DNA from 3 places in the Pseudescherichia sp. L3 genome. Region 1 is predicted to be linked to each of the others. Evidence: predicted binding sites of a transcription regulator. Region 1 holds the regulator's gene; each other region holds the start of a gene.
What was found. Region 1 encodes Fur, which represses iron uptake genes when iron is present. Its sites were predicted from a motif close to ATAATAATGAGAACNACTATCAA; they were not measured.
Positions count from the first base shown of each region.

Region 2: the regulator Fur is predicted to act here: its motif matches at 3,221-3,243, upstream of efeU (iron uptake transporter permease EfeU).
Region 3: the regulator Fur is predicted to act here: its motif matches at 1,998-2,020, upstream of NR795_RS00925 (TonB-dependent siderophore receptor).

Region 1 covers NZ_JANKYC010000001.1:390,470-396,005, forward strand. The annotation lists gene NR795_RS01920 (FGGY family carbohydrate kinase) at 1-1,471, shown strand, start outside; gene NR795_RS01925 (SDR family oxidoreductase) at 1,493-2,290, shown strand; gene NR795_RS01930 (SDR family oxidoreductase) at 2,310-3,092, shown strand; gene fur (ferric iron uptake transcriptional regulator) at 3,158-3,616, opposite strand; gene fldA (flavodoxin FldA) at 3,908-4,438, opposite strand; gene ybfE (LexA regulated protein) at 4,588-4,881, opposite strand; gene ybfF (esterase) at 5,012-5,536, opposite strand, start outside.
Region 2 covers NZ_JANKYC010000001.1:754,626-760,161, forward strand. The annotation lists gene putA (trifunctional transcriptional regulator/proline dehydrogenase/L-glutamate gamma-semialdehyde dehydrogenase) at 1-1,146, opposite strand, end outside; gene putP (sodium/proline symporter PutP) at 1,566-3,071, shown strand; gene efeU (iron uptake transporter permease EfeU) at 3,301-4,134, shown strand; gene efeO (iron uptake system protein EfeO) at 4,188-5,315, shown strand; gene efeB (iron uptake transporter deferrochelatase/peroxidase subunit) at 5,318-5,536, shown strand, end outside.
Region 3 covers NZ_JANKYC010000001.1:188,370-193,905, forward strand. The annotation lists gene NR795_RS00925 (TonB-dependent siderophore receptor) at 1-1,923, opposite strand, end outside; gene mmuM (homocysteine S-methyltransferase) at 2,132-3,064, opposite strand; gene mmuP (S-methylmethionine permease) at 3,051-4,451, opposite strand; gene ybaL (YbaL family putative K(+) efflux transporter) at 4,558-5,536, opposite strand, start outside.

The sequences.
Region 1 (5,536 bases):
CGAGGGCACGACCAACGCCAAGGCCGTAGCCCTGGACGCAGCAGGCAAAGCGCTCGTTAAATTCAACCAGCCGCTCTCAATCCAGACGCCTCGCGAGGGGTGGGTGGAACAGTCAGGCTCGGCGCTGATGGAGGCCTCGGTGAAGGTGCTCGCGCAAGCGATTGAGGCGGTCGGCGCTGAAAACGTGGTGGCGCTGGCCATCAGCAACCAGCGTGAGACGACGATAGGCTGGTACCGCAGCAACGGCACGCCGCTGCATGCGGCCATCAGCTGGCAATGCTCGCGCACGGCGGATTTTTGCGAAGCGTTGCGGCGCGATAATAAAGAGCAGACGATTAAAGCCGTCACCGGTCTGCCGGTCGCGCCGCTTTTCTCCGCCTCCAAGATGCGCTGGCTCATTGAGTCGACGCCAAACGGCCAGGCGCTGGCGGCTAACGGTGACATTTGTCTGGGTACTATCGACAGCTGGCTGCTCTGGAATCTGACCGCGGGTGAAAGCTTCTATTGCGACTACTCAAACGCCGCCCGTACTCAGCTCCTTGATCTGCAAAGCGGACGCTGGAGTCCAGAGATGCTGGATATCTTCCAGATCCCGGCCGCCGCGCTGCCGACGATCAAACCCTCCAGCGGCCTTTTCGGCTACACCAAAAACGTGGTGGGCATTCCAGACGGCATTCCGATCATGTCGATGGTGGGAGACTCGCACGCCGCGCTATTCGGCCATGCGCTGGGGGAGGCGGGCTGCGTCAAGGCCACCTACGGTACGGGCTCATCGGTTATGGCGCCGGTGACCTCGGCCCAGTGCAACATCCACTCTCTGGCAACCACCCTTGCCTGGCACGATGGCGAACAGCTGATCTACGGCCTGGAGGGCAACATCCCCCATACCGGAGACGGCGTCGCGTGGATGGCTGACAGCACGGGCCTGAGCGAACTCCCCGAGGCCGAGCTGGCAGCAGAGCTGAATTCACTGCCGGCCTCGGTGGAGTCAACGCTGGGCGTCTATTTTGTTCCGGCGCTAACGGGATTAGGTGCGCCCTGGTGGGATGAAAATGCCCGCGGGGTGATCTGCGGCCTGAGCCGGGGCGTAAAACGCGCGCACCTGATTCGGGCTGCGCTGGAGGCCATTACCTACCAGATCGCCGACGTGGTCACGGCGATGCGGCAGCACAACGACTTTACGCTGACCGCGTTGATGGTCGATGGTGGGCCAACCAAAAATGACTGGCTGATGCAGTATCAGTCAGACCTGCTGGGTTGCCCGGTTATGCGCAGCGACGTGCCTGAACTCTCTGCAATCGGTGCGGCACTCTTAGCGCGCAAAGCCGTGGGGCAACTCTCACTCGATGAGCTCAAACAGTACCTTTACCCGCACAGTGAATTTCGCCCCAACATGGAGCGTCATGGCCGTTTACAAAAACGCTGGCGGGAGTGGCAACAGGCCGTCGAAAGAACCCTACACAAATTTTGAATAGCGGGTGAGGAGAGAAGTATGGGCTATGTATTCGAAAATAAAACGGTTGTCATTACCGGGGCTGCCAAAGGCATCGGCGAGGGCATCGCCAGAAAATTTGCCGATGCGGGCGCAAATCTGGTGCTGTCGGACTACTCGGCTGAGGTGACAGAGACCGCCGAGCGATTGAGAGAGGAGTACCATGAAAATATTATCTCCTTCGTCGCCGACGTCACCAATGAAGAGCAGGTCACCGAGCTCTACCGCCTCGCGCATCGTACCTTTGGCAGCATTGATGTCTCTATCCAAAACGCCGGCATTATCACCATTGACCGCTTCGATAAAATGACGCGTCAGGAGTTCGATAACGTACTCAGCGTGAACACCACCGGCGTATGGCTATGCTGCCGCGAGGCGGCAAAGTATATGGTCAAGCAGCAGAGTGGGCGTCTGATCAACACCTCTTCCGGCCAGGGCCGGGTTGGCTTTATCTACACCCCGCACTACGCGGCCAGCAAAATGGGCGTAATTGGCATTACCCAAAGCCTCGCGCTAGAGCTGGCCCAGCACAACATTACGGTGAACGCGTTCTGCCCTGGGATCATCGAGACCAACATGTGGGACTACAACGACCGCGTGTGGGGCGAGATCCTGAGCACGCCAGAGAAGCAGTATAAAAAAGGCGAGCTTATGGAGGAATGGGTGCAGGGGATCCCCCTCAAGCGGGCGGGCAAACCTGCCGACGTTGCCGGGCTGGTGGCATTTCTGGCGTCCGAGGATGCGGCCTACATTACGGGGCAAACCATCAACGTTGATGGCGGCTTGATCATGTCGTAACACATTTTGGAGTGAAACCATGGATAAACACTTTTCCCAAAGACTGTTTGATTTAAGCGATCGCGTCGCGTTTGTCACCGGGGCAGGCAGCGGTATTGGTCAAATGATTGCTTACGGCTTTGCCAGCGCGGGGGCGAAGGTGGCCTGCTTCGATCTACGCGAGGATGGCGGCCTGCTGGAAACCGTAAACACGATTCAGGAGATGGGCGGCAGCGCCTTTGCCTATACCGGCGACGTACGCGACATTGCGCACCTGCGCGCTGCTATCGCGGAGGTGAAGACGCGGTTTGGTCGTCTTGATGTAGCGCTCAACGCCGCCGGGATTGCCAACGCTAATCCGGCGCTGGAGATGGAGCCAGACCAGTGGCAGCGGGTTATCGATATCAACCTGACCGGCGTCTGGAACAGCTGTAAAGCCGAGGCCGAGCTGATGCTGGAGAGCGGCGGCGGCTCGATCATCAATATCGCCTCTATGTCCGGCGTGATTGTTAACCGGGGGCTGGAGCAGGCCCATTATAACTGCTCGAAGGCAGGGGTGATCCACTTAAGCAAAAGCCTGGCGATGGAGTGGGCGGAGAAAAATATCCGCGTTAACACAATTAGCCCAGGCTACACCGCGACCCCGATGAATACCCGTCCAGAGATGGTGCACCAGACAAAATCGTTTGAGAGCCAGACGCCTATGCAGCGTATGGCAAAAGTTGAGGAGATGGCTGGCCCGGCGATTTTCCTTGCTGCGGATGCCTCGTCGTTCTGCACCGGTGTGGATCTGCTGGTCGATGGCGGGTTTGTTTGCTGGTAACAAACGGCAGGCCATAGATAAAAAAAGGGTCACCCTGAGGTGACCCTTTTTCGTTACCGTATCAATTACAGCTTACGCGGCGTGGTCTCATGCGCGTGTTCATTTTCACGGCAGTCGCCTTCGGCGCAGTGACCGTAAAGATAGAGGCTGTGGTTCGTCAGGCGGATGCCGTGCTTCGTAGCGATTTCACGCTGGCGAGCTTCGATAGAATCATCGCTAAACTCGATCACCTTGCCGCAGTCGAGGCAGATCAGATGATCGTGGTGATGCTGCTGGGTCAGTTCGAAAACGGACTTGCCGCCCTCAAAGTTATGACGGGTGACAATCCCGGCATCATCAAACTGGTTAAGCACACGATACACGGTAGCCAGACCAATTTCCTCGCCCATGTCGATCAGTCGCTTGTATAAGTCTTCCGCACTGACATGATGGTTATCCGGTCCCTGAAGCACTTCCAGAATTTTTAAACGAGGAAGCGTGACTTTCAAGCCGGCCTTCTTTAATGCGGTGTTATTGTCAGTCATGCGGAGTCTGTCCTGTTGCTAATCGATTCACTTCCGAGGCGGAAGTTAATGAGAATGACCTTGAGTAAATGCGTCTCATTATAGAATTGCCACTTCTTAATGAAAACTACAAGTCCTCAAGTAAAGTATGCGTATAAAAACGTGGCCTCGCCAACAAACTATCGTTGTGCAACCCGTTTGACCAGGGGATATTGTACAGGTATGTACGCGAAAGTTAAAAATTTGTAGCAATTATTTCTATTGCTTTTATCTATCAATAGCAGCGCAGCACATAGGCTGCGCCGTCTATCATCAGGCGTTAACGATCTCGTCCAGGTGCAGCTCTTCAGAGATCTGCTTCACCCACTTCTCAACGCGCTCGGCGGTCAGTTCCGGCTGGCGGTCTTCATCAATGGCGAGACCCACGAAGTGATCGTCATCGGCCAGGCCTTTAGACGCTTCGAAGTGGTAACCGGCGGTTGGCCAGTGGCCGACGATAGTCGCCCCGTTGGGTTCAATGATATCACGAATGGTGCCGAGGGCATCACAGAAGTACTCTGCGTAATCTTCCTGGTCGCCACAGCCGAACAGCGCCACCAGCTTACCGTTGAAGTCTACCTCTTCCAGCGTTGGGAAGAAGTCATCCCAGTCGCACTGCGCTTCACCATAGTACCAGGTTGGGATGCCCAGCAGCAGGATATCATAGCCTTCCAGATCTTCTTTGCTGCTCTTGGCAATGTCATGCACGTCAGCAACGTCTGGACCAAGCTGCTTTTGGATCATCTTTGCGATATTTTCGGTGTTACCGGTGTCGCTACCGAAAAAAATACCTGTAATTGCCATGAGTAAAATAACCTCTTGAAACTTAATGATATGGTGGTGGAGCACGGCCCACGGATAAGGGCAATAATAGCAGAACAGCGGCGTACGCGAAATTCGTAATCGCCCAGACTGCACTCTGTGCTACATGAAAGTGTGATTTGATGTGTTTTTCAGACGTCGCCCTGGCAGTGCAGGGCCTTGAGCTGGGTAAGCAGCAGCTCTTCGATCAGTTCGCTACGGCTCATCTGCCGGGCATCGGCCAGCGCGTTGAGCGCCTCAACGGCGTCGGCGTTCATCTTCAGCTCGACGCGCTTAAGCCCACGAACTTTATCGCGTTTAAGCTGGTTGCGCTTATTGATGCGTAGCTGTTCGTCACGCGAAAGCGGATTCGTTTTCGGTCGTCCCGGGCGACGCTCGTTCGCGAACAGATCTAGTGTCGTACGGTCCGTTTGTTCTTTTGCCATGATTTAGGGTGACGTCGAGGGAAAACAGGCTGCCAGGGTATCCCTGCGCGATTAGCGCGCCATCATACATCAGCAGAGCAGGGACGCCAACGACCGTAAGCCTTGCCGCGTCCGGTCGCCGGGTTTTTAATCAGCCTGCATCGTGCGCCAGATAGCGGCGGATCGCCCGCAGCACTGCCTCGGGCTTTTCAGCGTGTACCCAGTGGCCAGCACCGGCAATCACGTGCGCCCGTGCCTGCGGGAACTGAGCAAGCAGCGCATCGCGATGCACCTCGGTGACGTAGGGCGACTGGCCGCCGCGCACAAACAGCGCCGGGCGATCCCAGGCGGGCACGGTCTGCCAGCCAATAATCTCTTCGTAGCGATCCCACAGCGCCGGCACGTTGAAGCGCCATTCGCCGTCGATAAACGATTTCAGAAGAAACTGAATAACGCCCTCTTCGTGCAGCGTCTGGCGCATCAGGGCGGCGGCCTGCTGGCGGCTGGTGGCCCCGGCAGCCGTCACCGCGTTGATAGCGGCAAAAATGTCGTCGTGGCGGCGTACCTGATAGGCAACGGGGGCAATATCAATGGCGACCAGCTGGTCAATGCGTTCAGGGGCGAGCGCGGTAAGCGCCATGACCGCCTTGCCGCCCATAGAGTGGCCGATAAACGT
Region 2 (5,536 bases), 360 kb from region 1:
ATCGAGAGAGATCTCCAGCCGGTCCGCCTCTTCGGCGTCGATGTTGATCCCGATATCGTACTGGCGCGCCAGCAGGGTTAAGGACTTCAGGCGCGGATAGAGCTCGCTCATCACCCGGTCATACTGCGCCCGGCTGTAGCGAGGGTGCAGGGCCGACAGCTTGATGGAGATCCCCGGACCCTCATAGATGCCGCGGCCGTTGGAGGCTTTACCAATGGCATGGATCGCCTGCTGATAGGAGACCATATAGGCCTGTGCATCCGTAGCGGTCAGCGCCGCCTCGCCCAGCATATCGTAAGAGTAGCGGAACCCTTTCTCCTCCAGCTTGCGCGCGTTCGCCAGCGCTTCGGCAATGGTTTCACCGGTAACAAACTGTTCGCCCATCAGGCGCATCGCCATGTCGACGCCTTTACGGATCAGCGGCTCGCCGCTCTTGCCGATGATACGGTTCAGCGAGCGCGAGAGGCTGGCTTCATTATGGGTAGACACCAGGCGGCCGGTAAACAGCAGGCCCCAGGTCGCGGCGTTAACAAACAGCGAGGGGCTGCGTCCGATGTGCGACTGCCAGTTGCCATTGCTGATTTTGTCACGGATCAACGCGTCACGGGTGGCCTTGTCCGGAATACGCAGCAGCGCTTCGGCCAGACACATCAGGGCGACACCCTCCTGGGAGGAGAGAGAGAACTCCTGAAGCAGGCTCTGCACCATCCCTGCACGGCCGGTGGCGGTTTTCTGGTTACGCAGCTTTTCCGCCAGGCGGTAGGCCAGCTTTTGCGCTCGCTCGCCCACCGGCTCTGGCAGGCGCGCCTGCTCCAGCAGCATCGGGACGGCGTCGGTTTCCGCACGACGCCAGGCGGCGGTGATGGCCGCGCGGCTCACGGACTGAGGCAGGATCTGCTCGGCAAATTCCAGGAAGGGCTGATGCGGCTCGTCTTTTGGTACGTTGGCCTCGGCGGGCTCGCTCTCTGTACCGTTGGTCTGGCCCGGTAGCTCCGGCAGCGCGTCACCGCTCTCAACGCGCTCAAGATAGTTAAAGATGGCCTGCTTAATCAGCCAGTGCGGCGTGCGATCGATCTGCGTCGCGGCCTGCTTAATACGTTCCCGCGTGGCATCATCAAGCTTAACCCCCATCGTGGTGCTACCCATGCATCTACTCCTCAATATTATCGTCACTCAACTCGTTAGCGAGGAATATCTACCATGTTGCAACTTTGTGCAACCATGTTAATTGTGACGCGGCCAGCAAGCTGAAAAATGAATGGATTGTTAAAAGAGATCCCGCTCTCATAATCAGCGCTAGCATGCTGAAAAGCCAGGAACCATGCGGTGCTTAACACTTTTGCACGGTGTTACCTTGCAAAGCGTGAGCGAGTGCAACCTATTAGAAAATGGTATCGTAACGGGGATGTAATTCATGTGAATGCCATGTTAAATCGATTGTGGTTAGAAATCGCTTCCGGCAGGATACGGTCGCCCAACACAACAACGAGACTTTTTCCCCGTTCCGGAAAAGGTCAGCGCAGCAGATATGACGTTTGCTGACGAAGAGATCTGGAGACTTTTGAATGGCAATGAGCACACCGATGCTGGTGACGTTTCTTATTTACATCTTTGGCATGATTTTGATTGGCTTTGTCGCCTGGCGATCGACAAAAAACTTTGACGACTATATTCTCGGCGGGCGCAGCCTGGGGCCGATGGTAACTGCCCTCTCTGCGGGCGCATCCGATATGAGCGGCTGGCTGCTGATGGGCCTGCCTGGGGCAATTTTTATCTCTGGTATCTCTGAAAGCTGGATCGCTATTGGCCTGACGCTGGGGGCCTGGATCAACTGGAAGCTGGTGGCGGGCCGCCTGCGCGTGCACACCGAGGTGAACAACAATGCCCTGACGCTGCCGGACTACTTCACCGGCCGCTTTGAAGATCGTAGCCGCGTGCTGCGCATCATCTCTGCGCTGGTTATCCTGCTCTTCTTCACCATCTACTGTGCCTCTGGCATCGTGGCAGGGGCGCGTCTGTTTGAAAGCACCTTTGGCATGAGCTACGAAACGGCGCTGTGGGCCGGTGCGGCAGCAACCATCATCTATACCTTCGTGGGCGGCTTCCTGGCCGTAAGCTGGACCGACACCGTGCAGGCCAGCCTGATGATCTTCGCCCTGATCCTCACTCCGGTCATGGTGATGGTCTCCGTGGGCGGCTTCGATGAGTCGCTGATGGTCATTAAGCAGAAGAGCATTGAAAACGTCGACATGCTCAAAGGGCTGAACTTCGTGGCTATCGTCTCGCTGCTGGGCTGGGGCCTGGGCTACTTTGGCCAGCCGCATATTCTGGCGCGCTTTATGGCGGCGGACTCCCACCACACCATCGTTCACGCTCGGCGGATCAGCATGACCTGGATGATCCTCTGCCTGGCCGGTGCGGTCGCCGTAGGCTTCTTCGGTATCGCTTACTACAGCAACAACCCAGGGCAGGCTGGGGCGGTAAACCAGAACGCCGAGCGCGTGTTCATCGAACTGGCGCAGGTGCTGTTTAACCCATGGGTTGCCGGCGTGCTGCTCTCTGCTATTTTGGCAGCGGTGATGTCGACCCTGAGCTGCCAGCTGCTGGTCTGCTCCAGCGCCATCACAGAAGATCTCTACAAGGCGTTTCTGCGTAAACACGCAAGCCAGACGGAGCTGGTGTGGGTCGGACGTGTCATGGTGCTGGTGGTCGCGCTGGTGGCTATTGCCCTGGCGGCTAACCCGGAAAACCGCGTGCTGGGTCTGGTGAGCTATGCCTGGGCTGGTTTTGGTGCCGCCTTTGGTCCGGTGGTGCTCTTCTCGGTGCTGTGGTCGCGCATGACCCGTAACGGCGCGCTGGCAGGGATGATCATCGGGGCGGTAACCGTTATCGTCTGGAAGCACTTTGAGCTGCTGGGCCTGTATGAGATCATTCCAGGCTTTATCTTCGGCAGCATCGGTATTGTGCTCTTCAGCCTGCTGGACAAAGCGCCGTCCGCAAGCATGCAGGCGCGCTTTGCCGAGGCGGATGCGCACTACCACACCAAGCCGGAACCACGCGTAGCAAACTAACCGTTATACACGCACCGGAGCCGCTTTCCGGTGCGTTTTCTCACTTCTTATTTACAATTCTCCAACCTTTGGTTCACCGTCCAGTGCGTGGCCTGTTCTGCGTAACATTCTGAGAAACTTCCGTGCAGAAATTACTTGTGTTTCTTGCTGCCGTAATGATAATCACTATCATTGAAATTTACTTTTCTTTGCATCATTTGACGCTGATTAACATTCAAAGGTTTACCGCATGTTTGTGCCATTTCTCATTATGTTACGCGAAGGTCTCGAAGCGGCGCTGATCGTTAGCCTCATCGCCAGCTACCTCAAGCGTACCCAACGCGGCCGCTGGATAGGTGTGATGTGGATCGGCGTTTTTCTCGCCGCCGCGCTCTGCCTCGCGCTCGGTATCATCATCAATGAAACCACCGGCGAGTTTCCTCAGAAAGAGCAGGAGCTGTTTGAGGGCATCGTCGCGGTCATCGCCGTGGTGATCCTGACATGGATGGTTTTCTGGATGCGCAAAGTGTCGCGCAACGTCAAGGTGCAGCTTGAGCAGGCCGTTGATAACGCCCTGAAGCAGGGCAATCATCACGGCTGGGCACTGATTATGATGGTCTTCTTTGCTGTGGCGCGGGAAGGGCTGGAGTCGGTCTTCTTCCTGCTGGCGGCGTTTCAGCAGGATGTGGGTATCTGGCCTCCTGTGGGGGCCCTCACCGGGCTGGCGACGGCGGTGGTCATCGGCTTCCTTATCTACTGGGGCGGTATTCGCCTTAACATGGCCGCGTTTTTCAAATGGACCAGCCTGTTTATCCTGCTGGTAGCCGCCGGGCTGGCCGCGGGGGCGATCCGCGCCTTCCACGAAGCGGGCCTGTGGAACCATTTCCAACAGGTGGCCTTCGATCTCAGCAACACCCTGAGCACCCATACGCTGTTTGGCACGTTGCTGGAGGGCATTTTTGGCTACCAGGAAGCCCCCAGCGTCAGTGAGGTGGTGGTCTGGTTTGCCTATCTTATTCCGGCGCTGGTGCTGTTTATGCTGCCGCCGCGCCCAGGGGCGCAGATGTCGCCCGGGGCTTCCTGATGTTTACTCAGCGTGACAATAATAGTTACAACATACTTTTAAAGGGAAAGGTCATGGCAACGCATTTTCGTCATAGTGCTTTACAGGTTGGTATTGCCGCGCTGCTCGCCTGCGCGTTTAACGCCCAGGCGGCGGATGTTCCTCAGGTGAAGGTTACGGTAACGGATAAACAGTGTGAACCGATGAACCTCACGGTCAACGCGGGCAAGACGCAGTTCATTATCCTCAACCACAGCCAGAAAGCGCTGGAGTGGGAGATCCTGAAGGGCGTCATGGTGGTTGAGGAGCGGGAGAACATCGCGCCGGGCTTTAGCCAGAAGCTGACCGCTAACCTGCAGCCGGGTGAATATGAGATGACCTGCGGCCTGCTGACCAATCCCAAGGGCAAGCTGATTGTCAAAGGTGCCTCCACGGCGGATGCGGCTAAAGGTGACGCACTGCTGAGCCTGGGCGGAGCTATTACCGCGTATAAAGCTTACGTGACCCAGGAGATGACGGGACTGGTGGCGAAGACCAAAGCCTTTACCGATGCGGTGAAGGCGGGCGATATCGAGAAAGCGAAAGCGCTCTATGCCCCGACGCGTCAGCACTACGAGCGTATTGAGCCTATCGCCGAGCTCTTCTCTGACCTCGACGGCAGCATTGATGCCCGTGAAGATGACTACGAGCAAAAAGCCGCCGATCCGAAATTTACCGGTTTCCACCGCCTCGAAAAAGCGCTGTTTGGTGATAATTCCACTAAAGGCATGGAGCAGTATGCGGAGCAGCTCAACAGCGACGTGCTGGAGCTGCAAAAACGCATCAGCGAGCTGGCCTTCCCGCCGTCAAAAGTGGTGGGTGGTGCGGCAGGGCTGATTGAAGAGGTTGCGGCCAGTAAAATTAGCGGTGAAGAGGATCGCTACAGCCACACCGATCTGTGGGACTTCCAGGCGAACGTCGACGGCGCACAGAAAATTGTCGATCTACTGCGTCCGCAGCTGCAGAAAGGCAACGCCGATCTGCTGGCGAAGGTAGACGCCAACTTTAAGAAGGTCGATACCATTCTCGCGAAATATCGCACCAAAGATGGCTTCGAAACCTATGACAAACTGACCGACGCCGATCGCACGGCGCTGAAAGGACCGATCACCACCCTGGCGGAAGATCTGGCCCAGCTGCGCGGCGTACTCGGACTGGATTAAGCATGACAGAGCATGATGTAGACGGCGTGAGCGAGCCTTCACGCCGTCGTTTACTAAAAAGTATGGGCGCGCTAGGTGGCGCGCTGGCGCTGGCGGGCGGCTGTCCGGTTGCCCACGCGGCCAAACCGACAAGCGCGCCGGGCACCCTGTCGCCGGATGCGCGGATGGAGACCCAGCCGTTCTATGGCGAGCATCAGGCAGGGATCCTGACACCGCAGCAG
Region 3 (5,536 bases), 200 kb from region 1:
CAGCGTCCAGTCGCCCGGTGCCCAGGTGACCCATGCGCTCATTTTGGACGGGCTGGCACTGTCTACCGTCAGCTTTTCCCACTTTCCGTCGACGCGGGTTTGCGATTTGATGACGTTAAAGTTGGTACCCGTGCTCCACTCGCTGTCGGTAAAGAAGTAGTCCACCTGGCCTTCAACACCGTAGATGCGACGCTTGTCATCTTCAACGTTGATGGTCATGTCGCTTTTGTTGATGTTGATGGTTTTATCGGAGAGCGAATAGTAACCGGCAATCTGCGTGCGCAGGTTATCCCCAGTGTAGCGCCAGCCCAGCTCGTAGGCATCAACTTTAATACCGTCGAGTTTTGAGTCGTTAACGTTAACGCTGTTGACCAGGCGGTAATGGCCGTTCACCAGCTGATAGGTGCCGGAGCCGTAATATTTCGCCAGGTCCGGGATCTCAAAGCCCTGGGAGAAGTTAAACCAGAGCTGCTGGCGCTCGGTCAGATGCCCCAGAATGCCAGCGTTAAAGAGCAGGTTGTTGTAGTCAGTTTTCCCGCCCGGCACAGCGTCTGCCGAGGTGGCTCTGCCTGTGGCAATACCCTGCTGTTGAGCGTAACCAACAAAGTCGTCGACCCGGTTTTCCGTGTACTGATAGCGCACGCCGCCGCTCAGGGTGATAGCGGAGATGTCGTAGCTGGTTTGCAGGAAGGGGGCGAGGTTGGTAATGCTATAGCCCGGATAGCGGCCAACGTTATACGCGTCATCCAGCTTCATACCACCGCTGGCAGCTGCTTTGCTGAGGTCGAAAAATTGCTGATTGGCGTCGAAGACTTCATGCTCGGCATCGACACCCCACGTCAGCGATAAATCATCCAGCGGTTTGCTGTTGAGAGTGAGTTTGCCGCCGTAAAAATCGGTTTTTTGCTGTGATGCGCCAATGCTGGTTACCCGGCCGCCTGAAAGGGTGGGGAAGGGGTAGAACGTCAGGCTTTCATCGCGGTAGTAAATTTGTGCCAGCAGATCCTGACCCAGGAAATCAGTATTGGAATATTGCAGGTTGATCAGATGGCGCTCGGTACCGGGAATGCGGTCTGAGTCGAGATTGTTCTTGTTGTATGCGCTGCCAGCACCGGTTACCGCCGAGAAGTTCTCCCCCAGATAGAGGCCGTGCTTACCGTCGGATTCACTTTTGTAATACTGGGTGGTGAGCTGCAACTGCTGATGAGCGTCGATATTCAGCGTGCCGGTGCCCATGACGTCTAGCCGGTCAGAGTATTGCAAACCGGTCTGGGTGTTATCAATATTCACCTCGTTGCCTTTGCCATCGTACCAGCCGCCAAAGCGCTGATAAGCGACTGACAGGCGTCCTGAGGCGTTGTCGTTGCCGCCGCTCACCGCCGCCGCAATGTTCTCGTCATTGTCGTTATGGCTATTGAAGCCCGTTTTTGCGCCAGTCTGGAACTCGACTTCCGTTTCCGGTTGGCCCTTTTTAGTGACGATATTGATTAAGCCGCCGGTACTGCCGCCGCCGTAGAGGGAGGTTGCGCCGGAGATCACTTCAATGCGGGTGATATTAAACGGATCGATAGAATCCAGCTGGCGGCTGTCGCTGCGGGAGGAGTTTAGACGCACGCCGTCGACCATTACCATCATTGAACGACCGCGCATATTCATACCGTAGTTGGTACGTCCCTGGCTACTGACATCCATACCGGGAATCAACTGCGCCAGCACCTCTTTGAGCTCTTTACCGCCCTGAACCTGCTGCTCAATTTCAGCCTGTTCAACGACCCAGGTAGTCTGTGCCATGTCGGAAATGCTGTGATTCGTACGGCTGGCGGCGACCACCATCGACTCCTCTTTTTGTCCCTCAGCCGAAGCATCAGTGGCTAGCATCATCAATAAACAAGGGCTGAGTGCCCAGGAGCAACGCGATTTCATTATTATGATCGTCCTGATTTTTCACGATGTCGGGGGCGTTGATGCCCCATACCGCAAGAACACCACCTTTGCAGGTGATAGTGATTATCAGAATGATATGAATTATCGTTACAATGTAAACAGGTATTGTTAAAAAATGTTTCTATAATGGCATGATTATTATGGGGTTTTTAAAGGCTTCCACATCCATGTGAGAGCATTAGGCCCGTCAGCGGCGCTTACTCAGCGCTGCGATATCCTTTGGGCTAGTCCGGCAGCATCCGCCAATGAGTCTCGCGCCTGCCTCTAACCACTGCGGCAGATACCCCACTAAAGATGCGCATGAATCGCCGTGAGCATGCCACTCTTTCGTGGTTGCATCGTAGGTTTCACCGGAGTTAGGATAGACAACCAGCGGTAGCGCAGTCAGGCTGTGCAGATGTTTTAGTGCTGCGGTCGTTTTCTCCAGCGCAATACAGTTAATCCCCAGCGCAACGATTTGCGAACAGTTTGCCAGCGTGTCCACGACCCGGGTAAGAGGCGTGCCGTCACTCAAGTGGTTCTCGTCACGTAGGGTAAATGAGAACCACGCCTGCGCCTGCGGGTAATCCAACAGCAGGTCTGCCAGGGCCTCTACCTCTGCAAACGCGGGTAAGGTTTCACAGGCCAGCAGATCTGCGCCGGCATTGAGCAAGGCTTCAATCCGCGGACGATGAAACGCCTGAAATTCTTCGGTGCTACGCACGTAGTCACCGCGATACTCAGAGCCATCGGCCAGATAGGCACCGTATGGCCCGACAGAGCCCGCCACCAGCAGCGGACCCGCGCTGGCGTTTTCCGCCTGGTAAATTTCCCGTGCCTCTCGCGCCAGTGCCACGCTGTGCTCAATAAGCGATCTCGATTGCGACTCGGTCAGCCCGCGCGCCGCAAAGCCAGCAGGCGTGGCCTGGTAACTGGCAGTAATGGCTACCTGTGCGCCCGCGCGGAAGTAATCCAGATGCACATCCCGGATGAGCTGTGGATTTTCCATTAATACTTTGGCGGACCAGAGGCTATCGGCAAGGTTGCATCCGCGCGCTTCCAGCTCGGTGGCCAGCGCGCCATCGAGGACAATAAAGGGGTGGCTTTTAAGCAGCGCGGTAAGAGGATTAATCTGCGGCATAGTCAGCCTCCGTCGAATTTGTTTTATGAGTGAGAAAATAGGTGCCGTAGCAAAGAGCAACAAAAGGCAGACCACAGTAAAGCGCAATGCGCTGGTCTGGATCGAACGCCAGGCCGACGCAGGCCAGCAGACACAGCACGAATCCCAGCACGGGCACCAGCGGATACCAGGGTGCCCTGTATTTTAGATCGTGCAGCGGCTTGCCCGACTGTAAATGCCGGCGACGAAAGATAAAGTGTGCCGCGCAGATACTGAGCCATACGGCCACAACGGCAAAACCAGAGATGGCGCTGAGGGCAACGAATACGGTGTCAGGCGCGATAACGCTGGACAGCAGCGCCAGCAGGCCACCCAGCATAGAGACGGTCAGCGCGACCAGCGGCACGCCGTTCTTATTGACGCGGGAAAAACAGCCCGGCAACGTTTTTTCATTAGACAGCGACCACAGCATGCGGCCCGATGCATAGAGTCCGGAATTCGCCGCTGAGAGAATAGCGGTAAGGATGACGAAGTTAAAAATATCCGCCGCATAGGGAATGCCAATTTTTTCAAAGACCAGCACAAACGGGCTCTTCTCGACCCCTGCCACCTGCATCGGAATAAGCGCCGCCAGGACAAAAACGGTACCGATAAAAAAGATGATCAGTCGGGCGATAGTCGCGCGGATCGCTACCGGAATAGCATGGTGTGGATTTTCCGTTTCGCCTGCCGCGATACCGATAAGCTCAGTGCCAGAGAAGGCAAAATTGACCGCGACCATCGTCATCAGAATGGGCAAGCCGCCATGGGGAAACCAGCCCCCGCTGGTGAGGTTGGTCAGCCCCGGCGAAGGCGAGCCATCCTTCATAGCGATAAAACCAAAAATCGCCCCGCAGCCTAAGATAATGAAAACAATAATGGTCGCGACTTTAATGAGTGAAAACCAGAACTCACCTTCGGCAAAAAAGCGCGTTGAAATCGCGTTAAGAGAAAAAATCACTACGCAAAACAGGGCGCTCCATATCCAGACGGGAATATGTGGGAACCAGTACTGCATACAGAACCCGGCGGCGGTAAAGCTGGATCCCAGCGCAACCGTCCAGGTGAGCCAGTAGAGCCATGCCACGGTATATCCCGTTGCCGGGCCAATATAGCGCGCCGCGTAGACATGAAAAGCACCGGTTACCGGCATTGCAACGGAAAGCTCGCCAAGGCACTGCATGACCAGCCAGACGACCAGCGCCCCAATCAGATAAGCCAGCAACGTTCCCGCTGCGCCTGTTGTAGAGATGATGTATCCCGTATTGAAAAATAACCCTGTGCCAATCACGCCACCCAATGAAAGCATAATCAAATGGCGGGTTTTCATGGTGCGCTTAAGCTGCCCATTCTCTTGCTGCGTGTGCATATCACCTTCTAAACGTATAGATGTCTAAATGTCCGTTTGAAGGGGCTTTATACCCTGATTGTTAATAAAATGCCAGCGGCAGGAGAAGATCTGCCGGGGCGGCAATTTATCCGGTGACTGCCTCTTCAACCGGGCGCTTCTCAATCAGCGTCAGCATGGTGTTGGCAATTTCACGTTCACCCATGACCACCTGATTCGCGCCGCGCTCGGTGATGTAGTCCACCTCGTCGTCATAGTGGGCGCGGGCGATAATCTCAATGTTCGGGCACTTCTGCCGGGCGGTGGCCACCACTTCTCCGGCTTCGTAACCGTTAGGAATGGTCAGCAGCAGCCAGCGAGCGCAGTCGAGGTGTGCCAGGTTCATGATCTCTTCGTTGGCAGCATTGCCCAGCACCGCACGAATACCGCGCTCGCGCAGCTCATCCACGCGGGTACGCGAGGTTTCGATCACCACCAGCGGGACACCCTGCGCCATCAGCTTCTCACCCAGCAGGCTGCCTACGCGGCCAAAGCCCACCAGCAGGGCATGGTTGCAGATATCCACCGGGATCTGCTTCTCCTCTTCGGTAGCCTCTTCCAGCGTCTGCTCATCAAGGGTTTCGGTCTTATCGAGGTATTTCTCCAGCAGGGTGAAGAGGATGGGGTTGAGCATAATTGAGAGGATCGCCCCAGCCAGCACCAGGTTCTGCCCGGTCTGCGGCAGAAGATCCAGAGCCATGCCCAGACCCGCCAGAATAAAGGCGAACTCACCAATCTGCGCCAGGCTGGCGGCGATGGTAAGCGCGGTACGCGGTGAGTGACCAAACATGCGCACCAGCAAGAAAGCAGCAATGGACTTACCAAAGATGATAATCGCCAGGGTACCGGCAACGGCCAGCGGCTCATCGATCAAGATTTTCGGATCGAACAGCATCCCAACGGAGACAAAGAAGAGAACCGCAAAGGCGTCGCGCAGGGGCAGGGTATCGTGCGCGGCGCGGTGGCTTAATTCGGATTCGTTCAGCACCATTCCGGCAAAGAAAGCGCCGAGAGCAAAGGAGACGTCGAAGAGTTCGACCGCACCAAAGGCGATACCCAGCGCGAGG